DNA from 3 places in the Streptomyces sp. NBC_00400 genome. Region 3 is predicted to be linked to each of the others. Evidence: riboswitches for the same ligand, from Rfam matches in the RefSeq annotation. Region 3 holds a riboswitch; each other region holds the start of a gene.
The links. Region 3 has a riboswitch for cobalamin ahead of OHS81_RS26100 (prenyltransferase/squalene oxidase repeat-containing protein). Riboswitches for the same ligand answer to the same signal wherever they lie in the genome.
Positions count from the first base shown of each region.

Region 1: it holds a riboswitch for cobalamin, as region 3 does, so the genes downstream of both, OHS81_RS28505 (cobalamin biosynthesis protein) here and OHS81_RS26100 (prenyltransferase/squalene oxidase repeat-containing protein) in region 3, are expected to answer to the same signal.
Region 2: it holds a riboswitch for cobalamin, as region 3 does, so the genes downstream of both, metE (5-methyltetrahydropteroyltriglutamate--homocysteine S-methyltransferase) here and OHS81_RS26100 (prenyltransferase/squalene oxidase repeat-containing protein) in region 3, are expected to answer to the same signal.

Region 1 is NZ_CP107940.1:6,519,929-6,524,253, forward strand. It holds gene OHS81_RS28500 (cobyric acid synthase) at 1-1,433, opposite strand, end outside; gene OHS81_RS28505 (cobalamin biosynthesis protein) at 1,444-2,505, opposite strand; cobalamin riboswitch at 2,637-2,787, opposite strand; gene OHS81_RS28510 (effector-associated constant component EACC1) at 2,994-3,437, shown strand; gene OHS81_RS28515 (VWA domain-containing protein) at 3,443-4,325, shown strand, end outside.
Region 2 is NZ_CP107940.1:7,976,500-7,980,824, reverse strand. It holds gene OHS81_RS34940 (malate synthase) at 1-772, shown strand, start outside; gene OHS81_RS34935 (3-hydroxybutyryl-CoA dehydrogenase) at 769-1,638, shown strand; cobalamin riboswitch at 1,809-2,036, shown strand; gene metE (5-methyltetrahydropteroyltriglutamate--homocysteine S-methyltransferase) at 2,202-4,325, shown strand, end outside.
Region 3 is NZ_CP107940.1:5,961,166-5,965,490, reverse strand. It holds gene OHS81_RS26105 (MBL fold metallo-hydrolase) at 244-1,332, shown strand; cobalamin riboswitch at 1,473-1,592, shown strand; gene OHS81_RS26100 (prenyltransferase/squalene oxidase repeat-containing protein) at 1,813-3,117, shown strand; gene OHS81_RS26095 (SCO2322 family protein) at 3,117-3,827, shown strand; gene OHS81_RS26090 (CbiQ family ECF transporter T component) at 3,824-4,325, shown strand, end outside.

The DNA of each region.
Region 1 (4,325 bases), 560 kb from region 3:
GCATCCGCCGCGACGCGCCGCAGGAACGCCCGCCGGAAGCCGTCGCTCTCCAGCGAGCCGTGCCAGTGCGTGCCCCATACGGAGCCGGCCCGGCACCCGTCCAGGCTCCGCCCTTCGCCGTCGGACATGAACGCCTCGTCCCCGCCGGTCACTTCGGCGACCCCGTGGTGGATCTCGTAGCCCGCCACCGGCTCGCCCAGCGCCTCGCCGACCGGCCGCGCCAGGGTCTTCTCCGCCGCGAACCGTACGCGCACGGGCAGCAGTCCCAGCCCGTCGACCGTGCCGGCCTTTGACTCCACGTCGTCCTCGATGCGTTCGCCCAGCATCTGGAAGCCGCCGCAGATGCCCAGCACCGGGCGGCCCTCGGCGGCCCGCCTCACGACCGCGTCCGCCAGCCCGCGCTCGCGCAGCCACTGCAGCGCCCGGACCGTGCCCCGGGTCCCCGGCAGCACCACCAGGTCCGCGTCGGCCAGCTCCTCGGCCCGGTCCACGAACCGCACCACCACGCCCGGCTCCGCGGCCAGCGCGTCCACGTCCGTGAAGTTCGACATCAGCGGGACGGCACAGACCGCCACCCGCAGCACCTGGGCGCCGTGCGGCGGAGCCACCACGCTCTCGCGCACCGCACCGCGCAGCGACACCCTCCCCCAAGCTCTCGACTTCGTTCGAGCAGGGGGGACCCCCATTCCGTCCTCCTCGTCGATGCCGAGGCCGTGCGAGAAGGGCAGCACACCCAGCGTCCGCCGCCCGGTGAGGCCGCGCAGCATCTCAAGGCCCGGCTCCAGCAGCGTCACATCGCCGCGGAACTTGTTGACGAGATACCCCGCGACCAGCGCCTGGTCCTCCTTGGACAGCAGCGCGGTGGTGCCGAAGAAGGAGGCGAACACCCCGCCGCGGTCGATGTCACCGACCACCACCACCGGGATCCGGGCGGCCCGTGCCAGACCCATGTTCACGAGGTCGGTGCGCCGCAGGTTGATCTCGGCCGGACTTCCGGCGCCCTCGCAGATCACCGCGTCGTGGGTACGCCGCAGCTCCGCCAGGCAGTCGGTGACCGTGCCGAGCAACTGTTCCTGACGGCCCTCGTGGTAGCCCCGGGCACTGAGCTCGCCCACCGGCTTCCCCAGCAGCACCACCTGGCTGCTGCGATCGCTGCCGGGCTTGAGCAGGACGGGGTTCATCAGCGCGGTCGGCTCCACCCGCGCCGCGGCGGCCTGCATCGCCTGGGCCCGTCCGATCTCCGCGCCCTCGCGGGTGACGAACGAATTCAGGGACATGTTCTGCGCCTTGAACGGCGCCACCCGCACCCCCTGCCGGGCCAGCCAGCGGCAGATGCCCGCCGTCACCACGCTCTTGCCGGCGTCGGACGTCGTACCGGCCACCAACAGGCCACCGCCGACGGCCCCGCCCGATCCCTTGAACCGCCCGTTCACCGGGTCCTCCTCATGCGCCGGGCCCCCGGCTGTCGTGAGCCGTACGCGCCAGTGCACGCACGGTCCTGCGCGATACCGCACCCGCGGCCGGGCGGGCGGCAGCCACCGGGGCCCGCCGCAGCGCCCCGGCCGCCAGCCGCGCCGCCACCGTCGTCGCCAGCGCAAGGACGCTCACCCGGCGCGAGAGCCGCACGGCCCGTTCGATGTCGGGCACCGCGACCGGCGGCGCCCCGTCGTTGAGCACCGGCCGGTGCTCCACCCGCCCGCCATAGGCCAGCGTGCCACCCAGCCGTACGCCCAGCGCGCCCGCGAACGACGCCTCCACCGGGCCCGCGTTGGGGCTCGGATGGGCGCCGCCGTCCGCCCGCCAGGCCCGCAGCGCACCGCGCCGGTCGGGGCCCGCGAGCACGGTGAGGGCGGCGGTCAGCCGGGAGCCGGGCCAGCCGGCGAGGTCGTCGAGCCGGGCCGAGGCCCAGCCGAAGCGGCGGTGGCGCGGCGACTTGTGCCCCACCATCGCGTCCAGGGTGTTCACCGCCCGGAACGCCACCAGGCCGGGCACCCCGCCCAGCGCGCCCCACACCAGGGCGCCGACCACGGCGTCCGAGGTGTTCTCGGCGACCGACTCCACCACCGCGCGGGCCATCTGGGCCCCGTCCAGGGCCTGGGGATCGCGGCCGCACAGATGCGGCAGCCGCTCCCGCGCCACGTCCAGGTCACCCGCCGTCAGCGCACCGCCGACGGCCCGGGCCTCCCGGCCGAGCGAGGTGCCGCCCAGCACCGCCCAGACCGTGGCCGCGGTCAGCGCGATCCGGGCGCCGTCGCGCAGGGGAGCCGGGGCAACGGCCCGTACGGCGCGCTCCAGCAGCGCGGCCCCGGCGGCGGCACCGCCCGCACACAGCACGGCGTGCGCCGCTCCGTATCCGCGGTGATCGCGCCACAGCCGGCGTTCGACGGCGCTCGCGGCCCGGCCGAAGGCGGCCACCGGATGGCCGCGCCGCGGGTCCGCCGCGATCAGGTCGCCGAGAAAGCCGAGGGCCGCGCCGCACGCATATCCCGCGTGTTCGCCGCGCACCGGTCAGACCGCCGCTGCGGCGTGTCCAACGGGCCCTGTGGCGGCGGGCAGTGGAGATCTCGAAGGGCGGCCGGGCATGGCGGTGTGTCCTCACTCAGGGTCCGCGCCCTGGCTCGACGTGACGGCGACAAGAGTCTCCTGGCTCCCGGATCGGCGAGTCCTCCGGCCTTCCAGTCCCTGCGTACGTCATCCGACGTACGCGAGGCGGACCGTGGCCTTCGCTGGAGGAACGCTCCCCGGTGACAGTGGCGGGACCGCGCCGGATTCGCACCGGACTTCCTCAGCTGTCGCCGAATGGCTCCGGCAGTCCACCACGCCCCGCGATGCCCGTCAACTCGCCCTTGACCTGCAACGCTGCCCTGTGGCACGCGCTGTGGTGCACGCCACAGCGTGGCAGGAAGGTCACAGACGGTTGCCCATGCCCCTGATTTCACGTCACTATCTGGTGGTGCACGGTGGCGACGGGGCCGCCGGAAGGGGGCCGGGGGATGCCGCAGAGTGCTGACCGCCACGAGATCCGCCTCAGGATCACGGGCACGAACAATCCGGACCAGGACATCGAAGACCTCAGGGCCTGGCTGGAGCGCGAGCCGTGGCTGGACCGGCACGGCCACGACTGGCAGCTCCGGCCGCGGCCGGCAAACGAGAGCGACGACGGCCCCGGTGACATGGCCGCCGGCCTCGACGACCTGATCCTGGTCATCATCGGCGCCGTCACCGGCGAGATCACCAAAAGTCTCACCATCGCCCTGCAGGAGTGGCTGCGACGGCGCAGGGAGGAACGCGACACCGGCGAGCGGCCCGCCGTCGCGGTCGGGGCCGGTGACGGGGACCTGCGCGCGCTCGGCGACCCGGGCCCGGCCACCGCGGCCCCCGAACACCCCGATCCCGGCAGCCCGGCGGACGGGAGCGGCAGCACCGCCGGGGACTGAGCCGGATGTCCGAATACGACGCACGGGGCAAGGTCAACCGGGCGCTGCTGATCAGCGTCGACGACTACCGCACGCTGCGCCCGCTGCCCGCGGTGAAGGACAACGTCCGGAAGCTGGAGCAGGCCCTGCTCGCCCCCGGCACCGATCTGTTCACCAAGGGCGAGGTCGTCACCTGCCGGCCCCAGGAGCCCTGGGAGGTGGAACAGGCGCTGGACACCGTCGTCCAGGAGGCGCGCGGGCTGCTGCTGGTGTACTTCTCCGGCCACGGCCGGGTGGGCAGCGACGGCGGCAATCTGCACCTCATGGTCGGCGCCTCGGAACGCCGGCACAAGACCGTCTCCTGGCAGGACACGGTGCTGTCCTATCTGGACAACGCCCGGGCCGACCGCATCGTGATCGTCCTGGAGTGCTGTTACGCCGGCAACGCGAGCGAGGCCTTCCACTCCTGCCGCAACCCCACCTCGCTGCTGATGGCCGCGCAGCCCAACCGCCGGATCTTCAGCGGCGAGGAACCCACCGGGGGCAGCGTCTTCAACCGTGCCCTGGTCCAGATCCTGGAACGGGGCATCCCCGGCAAACGGTTCGTCACCTTCGAGGACCTGGTCCGGGCACTGCGGGAACAACTGGCCGGTGAACGCACCCCGATGGGCGACGTCTGGGAGCCGCGCTCGGCGAAGCAGAACACCGTCGACGACGTCATCCTGTCCTTCGCCACCCCCGAGGCCCGCCCGCCGACCCCGCTGCGGATCCGCTTACGCCGCCGCCTGAAGTCGTCCTTCCGGCGCTGGACCGGACTCCTGCTGATCCTGGCGATCATCCTCGTACCGGCCGTCACCGGCGTCGTCCTGCTCCGGCTCCCGAACGACGGGGCGCCCTGTCCGCCCGCCC
Region 2 (4,325 bases), 2.0 Mb from region 3:
GGGCCGCTGGGACTACCTCTTCAGCCTGATCAAGACCTTCGGCCACCGCACCGACTTCCTGCTGCCGGACCGGGCGAAGGTCACCATGACCGCTCCCTTCATGCTGGCGTACACCGAACTGCTGGTGCGCACCTGCCACAAGCGGGGCGCCCACGCGATCGGCGGCATGGCGGCCCCGGTGCCCAGCAAGGACGCAGCCGCCCATGAGGCCGCACTGGCCAAGGTCCGGCTGGACAAGGAGCGGGAGGCGGAGGACGGATTCGACGGCTCCTGGGTCGCCCACCCCGGTCTCGCCCCCGTCTGCCGCACGGCTTTCGACGACGTCCTCGGCGACCGGCCGCACCAGATGGAGCGCACCCGTGACGAGGCCGAGGTGACCGCCGCGGACCTGCTGACCGTGCGCCGTATCAGCGGCCCGCCCACCCGGGAGGGTGTGCGTACCAACATCGCCGTCGCGTTGCGCTATTTCGACGCCTGGCTGCGGGGCAGCGGAGCGGTCGCCGTGAACGGGCTGATGGAGGACGCGGCGACCGCCGAGATCGCCCGGGTGCAGATCTGGCAGTGGCTGCGGCACCGGGTCATCGACCGGGAGACGGTACTGCGCGTGCTCGACGACGAGGCCGCCGCCCTGGGAGCCGAATTTCCCTGGGCTCAGGTCGAGGAGGTCAGCTCTCTCTTCGAACGAACAGCCATGGCACGGGAGTTGCCGCCCTTCTTCACTCCCGATGCCTACTCCCGGCACCTCGTCCGACGCGCGGAGGCACGCTCATGAGGCAGAGCATCCGACGGGTCGGTGTGGTGGGAGGCGGCCAGATGGGGGCGGGCATCGCCGAGGTATGCGCCCGCGCCGGACTCGACACCGTGGTCTGCGAGGCGGACGCGGTAGCCGCCCGTGCCGCCGGGGAGCGGGTGGCCGTCTCCCTCGAACGCGCCGTGCAGCGCGGCAAGCTGGACCGCATCTCGGCGGAGGACGCCCTGACCCGGATGGTCTTCACGGGCCGTCTCGACGACCTCGCCGACCGGCAGCTCGTCATCGAGGCCGTCGTCGAGAACGCCGAGGCCAAGACCGAGGTCTTCAGCGCACTCGACAAGGTCGTCGAGGCCGAGGAGGCGATCCTGGCGACCAACACCTCGGCGATCCCCGTCATGCGGCTCGGCATGGCGACCCGTCGCGCGGACCGGGTCCTGGGGCTGCACTTCTTCAACCCGGTGCCGGTGCTGCCGCTCGTCGAGGTCGTCCCCTCCCTGCACACCGCGCCGGCGGCGGTCACCGCAGCCGAGGACTTCGTCACCGGCACCCTGGCCAAGACGGTCGTACGGTCCCAGGACCGGGCCGGCTTCGTCGTCAACGCCCTGCTCGTGCCGTATCTGCTCTCGGCGGTCCGGATGGCCGAGTCCGGCTTCGCCACCGCCGCTGACGTGGACGCGGGCATGGAGCTGGGCTGCGCCCACCCGATGGGCCCGCTCAAGCTCGCCGACCTGATCGGCCTGGACACCGTGGCCGCCATCGCCCGGTCCCTCTACGACGAGTTCAAGGAACCCCTCTACGCACCGCCACCGCTGCTCCAGCGCATGGTGGAGGCGGGGCTGCTCGGCCGCAAGACCGGCCGCGGGTTCCACACCTACGACCAGGGCTGAGGGGCCCTGGATCGCCGCCGGGCTGAAGGGCCCGGCGGGCGTGCGGTACGGGGCGCGGAACGGAGCAACGGGGCCGTTCCGCGCCCTGTCGCGTGTGAACCCCGTCGCGCCGGTGTCTCATCTCACAGTCCGACATGCGAACAGAGGTGTCCGATACGGGCATCACGCCCTACGCTGGCCGGGCAATTGGTTCGCCCCGTCCGCCAGACGGGCCGCGTCGTAAGAGGGAACCCGGTGGAAATCCGGGACTGCCCCGCAGCGGTGAGTGGGAACGACCGCCGTCATACGCACTGGATCCGGGCCGCGGATCCGGGAAGCGACGGCCAGTAGGTGCCCGCCGGAAGACTCCGGCAGGCGCGCCCGCGAGTCCGAAGACCTGCCCGTTGCCCGTGCACACCCCATGTGTGGACGGCTATCCCGGTGACCTCGAGGGCGGGTCGGCGTACACACCAGGCGGACACGTGCGTCGCGAGCGCACCGTGGTTCCGCCCGGTTCGTCATCCCTTCGCGTGCCTCGTTCCGTCTCCGGGACTTCATGACACGTATTCGCGAAGGAGAGTTCCGTGACAGCAAAGCCCGCAGCCGCGGCAGCACGGGCCACCGTGTACGGCTACCCCCGCCAGGGACAGCACCGGGAACTGAAGAAGGCCATCGAGGGCTACTGGAAGGGCCGCGTCACCGCGGACACCTTGCTGGAGACCGCCAAGGACCTGCGCCGTTCGCACTGGCAGCACCTGGCCGACGCCGGCATCCACGAGGTGCCCACCGGTGACTTCTCGTACTACGACCATGTGCTGGACACCAGCGTCATGGTCGGTGCTGTCCCGGACCGCCACCGCGACGCCGTCGCAGCCGACGCCCTCGACGGCTACTTCGCGATGGCCCGCGGCACCCAGGACGTCGCACCGCTGGAAATGACCAAGTGGTTCGACACCAACTACCACTACCTCGTCCCCGAGCTGGGCCCGGACACCGTCTTCACCACCGACTCGGCCAAGCAGGTCGCCGAGCTCACCGAAGCCCTCACCCTCGGTCTCACCGCCCGGCCGGTGCTCGTCGGGCCGGTCACCTACCTCCTGCTGTCGAAGCCCGCTCCCGGTGTGGCCGCCGACTTCGAGCCGCTGACCCTCCTGGACCGGCTGCTGCCCGTCTACGCCGAAGTCCTCGCGGACCTGCGCGCCGCCGGCGCCGAGTGGGTGCAGCTCGACGAGCCCGCCCTCGTCCAGGACCGCACCCCGGCCGAGCTGAGCGCCGCCGCGCGCGCCTACCGCGAGCTGGGCACCCTCGACGACCGCCCGAAGCTCCTGGTCGCGTCGTACTTCGACCGGCTCGGCGACGCCCTGCCCGTCCTGGCCAAGGCTCCGGTGGACGGTCTGGCGCTCGACTTCACCGACGCGGCCGCGGCCAACCTCGACGCGCTGGCGGCCGTCGGCGGACTGCCGGGCAAGCGCCTGGTCGCGGGTGTGGTCAACGGCCGCAACATCTGGATCAACGACCTGGAAAAGTCGCTGACCACCCTCGGCACCCTGCTCGGCCTCGCCGACCGGGTCGACGTGGCCGCCTCCTGCTCGCTCCTGCACGTGCCGCTGGACGCGGCCGTCGAGCGCGACATCGACCCGCAGATCGTCCGCTGGCTGGCCTTCGCCAAGCAGAAGACCGCGGAGCTGGTGACACTCGCACGGGGCCTGTCCCAGGGCACCGAAACCATCGCCGCCGAACTCGCCGCGAACCGTGCCGACCTGGCCTCCCGGGCGAATTCCGCGATCACCCACGACCCGGCGGTGCGCGCGCGTGCCGCCGCCATTACCGACACCGACGGCCGCCGCCGCGCGCCGTACGCCGAGCGGGCGACGGCCCAGCGCGCCCACCTCGGGCTGCCGCTGCTGCCGACCACCACCATCGGCTCGTTCCCGCAGACCGCCGAACTGCGCACCGCCCGTGCCGACCTGCGGGCGGGACGCCTCGACGCCGCGGGCTACGAGGAGCGCATCAAGGCCGAGATCCGCGACGTCCTCGCCTTCCAGGAGAAGGCCGGCATCGACGTCCTCGTGCACGGTGAGCCCGAGCGCAACGACATGGTCCAGTACTTCGCCGAACAGCTCACCGGCTACCTCGCCACCCAGCACGGCTGGGTCCAGTCCTACGGCACCCGTTACGTCCGCCCGCCGGTCCTGGCCGGGGACATCTCCCGGCCCGAGCCGATGACGGTCCCCTGGACGTCCTACGCGCAGTCGCAGACCGACCGCCCGGTCAAGGGCATGCTCACCGGCCCGGTCACCATGCTCGCCTGGTCCTTCGTCCGCGACGACCAGCCGCTCGGCGACACCGCCCGCCAGGTGGCGCTGGCGCTGCGTGACGAGGTGAACGACTTGGAGCAGGGCGGGAGTTCGGTGATCCAGGTCGACGAGCCCGCGCTGCGCGAGACGCTGCCGCTGCGGGCCACCGACCACCCCGCATACCTGGCCTGGGCCACCGAGGCGTTCCGCCTCACCACCAGCGGCGTACAGGACCGCACCCAGATCCACACCCACATGTGCTACGCCGAATTCGGCGACATCGTCCAGGCCATCGACGACCTCGACGCCGACGTCATCAGCCTGGAGGCCGCCCGCTCCCACATGCAGGTCGCCCGGGAGCTGGCCGCCCACGGCTACCCGCGCGAGGCCGGGCCCGGTGTCTACGACATC
Region 3 (4,325 bases):
TGCCGCACGCCGCACGCAGCACGCAGCACGCCGCATCAGAACTGCCCACCGACCCAGGAACTGATACCAGTTCTAGTTACAGGAGTCCACGGCGCGAGGCCGAATCCCAACTCCCGCAGCAGCACCGGTCACTTCGCGAGGTGACGCGGGAGCGGTTCGCACCGCAGACCAGTCACGTTGAAACCAGTTCTAGTTATAGTGAGGCCGGGTACCGGGTGTACGGCACACCGAGAGGGGACCGGGATGACGCCGCAGGCGACCGACCACAAGGGCGGGGTGTGGAGCATCGCCGTCCCCATCCCGGACAACCCGCTCGGACACACCCTCGTCCATCTCCTGGAGACCGACCGCGGACCGGTGCTCATCGACACCGGCTGGGACGACCCGGACTCCTGGACGACACTCGTCACCGGCATCAGCGCCTGCGGCTTCGCGCCCGCCGACCTCCACGGCGTCCTGATCACCCACCATCACCCCGACCACCACGGCCTCTCGGCCAAGGTGCGGGAGGCCTCCGGCGCGTGGATCGCCATGCATGCCGCGGACACCGCCGTGGTCCGCCGCACCCGCGAGGCCGAACCGGGCCGGTGGCTCGACCACCTGACCGCCAGGCTCGTGGCGGCGGGCGCGCCCGACGAGCATCTGGCACCGCTGCGGGAGGCCCGCGCGCATGGCCGCGGCCGGAAGTTCCCCGGGCAGGGGGCCGCACTGCCCGACCGTGACATCGGCCCCGGTGAACTGCTCGACCTGCCGGGGCGCCGGGTGCGCGCCATCTGGACACCGGGGCACACCCCGGGGCATGTGTGCCTCCACCTGGAGGAGGAGCACCCCTCGGGGCGGGTCGGCGGCTTCGGCCGGCTCTTCTCCGGGGACCACCTCCTCCCCGGCATCACCCCGCACATCGGCCTGTACGAGGATCCGAAGGGCGCGGAGGACCCGGAGGGCGCGGAGGACCCGGAGGACCCGGAGGGGGTCACCGTTCCCGACCCCCTGGGTGACTATCTCGGCTCCCTCGAACGCGTCGGCAGGCTCGCCCCCGCCGAGGTGCTGCCCGCCCACCAGCACGCTTTCACCGACGCCGGCGGACGGGTACGCGAGCTCATCGCGCACCACGAGGAACGGCTCCGCCGGCTGCGGGAACTGCTCCGCGAACCCCGTACCCCCTGGCAGCTCGCCATGGCCATGGAGTGGAACCGCCCCTGGGAGCAGATCCCTTACGCCTCCCGCAATATCGCCGTCTCGGAGGCCGAGGCCCATCTGCGCCGTCTGGTGAAACAGGGGCAGGCGGAGCGGGTGCCGGGGTCCGATCCGGTGCGGTACCAGGCGGTGTGAGGGAGACGGACTCAGGGGCAAAGGAAGGGGCGGGCTCGGGGCAAAGGCAGGGGCGGACTGAGGGCGGAGACAGGGGCCGGCTCAGGGGCGCTCCCGGCGCTCCCCGGCGCGGGGCCGGTTCGTACGGGCGAGCGAATGGCCCGGCGGACGCCGGTTAAGGTGTGCGGGACAACTTCATCCGTACCCGATCGGGGGAAGCCGGTGGAAATCCGGCGCTGACCCGCAACCGTGAGGACGCCCGCCCGCACCGTGCCCCCGGCCCGGCGTGGCGGGCCGTACGAGCCGGAGCACCCGACAGGGCACGACCAAGGCTCCCGCCACCGAACCGCCGCCCCTGCGGACGGCCGGTGCGCGGCACCGTCGAGGTATACGGAGCTGAGCCCGGTGCCACCGCGGCCGATGTACGTATCGGCACGCGAGTGGCCGGCCGAGCGTGGCTGCGTAGCATCGCCGCGACCCGACCCGAGAGGCACCGACCCGATGGCCCCCATGGCTTCCATGGCTCACCCGGCCCCTTTGACGCACTCCGTCGCCTTCCTGGCGCGCCGCGCCGCCACGGCGCTGGCGGCCGTGGCGGTGCTGGGCGCGGCCGCTGCCCCCGCCGCGTACGCCGACTCCGCTTCCGCCTCTCCCAAGAAGCTGCCCGCCGGGCTGTACGGCACCAAGGACCCGCAGTACGACGGGGTCTGGCGGCAGTCCCTCGCACTGCTGGCCCAGGACACCGTGGGCATCCGCCCCGCGGCGTCCGCCGTGCAGTGGCTGGCCGGACAGCAGTGCGCCGACGGCTCGTTCACCGCCTTCCGGGCCGAGCCGGGCACGCCCTGCGACGCCAAGACCGGGCGGGACACCAACCAGACGGCCGCCGCGGTGCAGGCGCTGGCCGCGCTCGGCGGGCACGGGGACACCGTGAAGAAGGCCGTGAGCTGGCTGAAATCGGTGCAGAACGACGACGGCGGCTGGAGCTCGATGGCCGGCTCGGCCAGCGATGCCAACTCCACTTCCGTGGTCATCGGCGCGCTCGCCGCGGCGGGTGAGAAGCCGGGGTCCGTGACCTCGAAGAAGGGCGGCAAGACCCCCTTCGACGCGCTGCTCACCTTCCGGCTGGGCTGCGAGGCGAAGGAGGATGCGCGCGGTGCGTTCACCTTCCAGCTCAAGGGGGCGGCCCCGAACGCGGACGCCACCGCGGCCGCCGCGACCGGAGCGCTCGGCAAGGGCTTTGTCGTCGAGCCGGCCGGCAAGGGCGCGGACACCCCCGTCAAGCCGCTGAGCTGCAAGGACGGCGACGACAAGAAGGCGGGCGGCAGCGATCCGGCACAGGCGGCCCAGGGCGGCTCCGGCTACCTCGTCGCCCAGCTCGACAAGAACGGGCAGCATCTGCTTTCCGCGATGCCGGGCGCAAAGGAGCAGCCGGATGTCGGCAACACCGCCGACGCCGTGGTGGCACTGGCGGCCGGCGCGCACACCACCGCCGCCGCGAAGCCGCTGAAGTGGCTGGAGAAGAACGCGGCGGGCTGGGCCAAGCAGAACGGCCCCGCCGCGTACGCCCAGTTGGTGCTGGCCGCCCATGCCACCGGCACGGACCCCCGCTCCTTCGGCGGCACCGATCTGGTGGCCGCGCTCAACGCCACCGGCCCCGAGCCGGCCGCCGCGGCGACGAAGGACGGCAAGGACGCCGACGGCTCCAAGGGCGGCGGCTTCGGCCTGGTGTGGATCATCGGCATCGGCCTCGCCATCGGTGCCGGCATCGGCTTCCTGCTGAGCAGCCGTAAGAAGACCCAGCTCTGATGCGGCAGTCCCGTCCGGTGCGGCGTACCGGGATCGCCGGAGCGGTGCTGCTGGCCGGTGCGGTCACCGGCCTGGCCGCCGGGCCCGCCCAGGCGCAGGAGTACCGCTACTGGTCCTTCTGGCACGGCAAGGGCAGCTCCTGGGCGTATGCCACCGAAGGGCCGGCCACGCTGCGGCCGGCCGACGGCGCGGTGGCGGGCTTCCGCTTCGCCGTCAGCGCCGATTCGGCCGCGGCCGGAAAGCCCCGTACGGCCGCCGCCTTCGACGCGATCTGCCACGGCACCCCCGCGAAGGACGGCCGCAAGCGGGTCGGCATCGTCATCGACTTCGGCACCGCGACGGATGCGCCCGGCGGGGAGCGGCCGCCGAAGCCCAGGACGGAGTGCGCCCAGGTGGCGGAGGACGCCTCGGCGGGCGAGGCGCTGGCGGCGGTGGCCCGGCCGCTGCGCTATGACTCCCGCGCCTTGCTGTGTGCCATCGCCGGCTACCCGGAGGCGGGGTGCGCGGAACAGGTGGAGGGAGCGAAGGAGCCCGCGTCGTCCGCCGCGCCGTCTTCGGGCGCGTCGGCGGACGGGAGCGACGCGGGCAGCGGCGGTGACGCAAGCGGTGCGGGCGACGGCGGCCCGTCCGCCGGGCTGGTCGGCGGGGTCGCGGCCGTCGTCGTACTGGGCGCGGCGGCGGTGTGGCAGGCGCGCCGCCGACGCGGATGAGCGCCCCGCAGGCGACCCGCACCACCGCGCTGCACGCCGGCGCCTGGTGGCTGTGGGCACTCGGCCTGGCCACCGCGGCCTCCCGCACCACGAATCCCCTGCTGCTGGGACTGCTGGTGGGGGTGGCCGGCTATGTCGTCGCGGCCCGCCGTACGAACGCGCCGTGGGCCCGTTCGTACGGGGCGTTCGTCAAGCTCGGGCTGGTCGTGATCGCCATCCGGCTGCTCTTCGCCTTTGTCCTCGGCTCGCCGATCCCCGGTACGCACACCCTGGTCACGCTGCCCGAAGTGCCGCTGCCCAGCTGGGCGAAGGGCGTCCGGATCGGCGGCCGGGTCACCGCCGAGGGCATGGTCTTCGCGCTGTACGACGGGCTGAAACTGGCCACTCTCCTCATTTGCGTGGGCGCCGCCAATGCGCTGGCCAACCCGGCCCGGCTGCTGAAGTCGCTGCCCGGTGCGCTCTACGAGGCGGGCGTCGCGGTCGTCGTCGCGATGACCT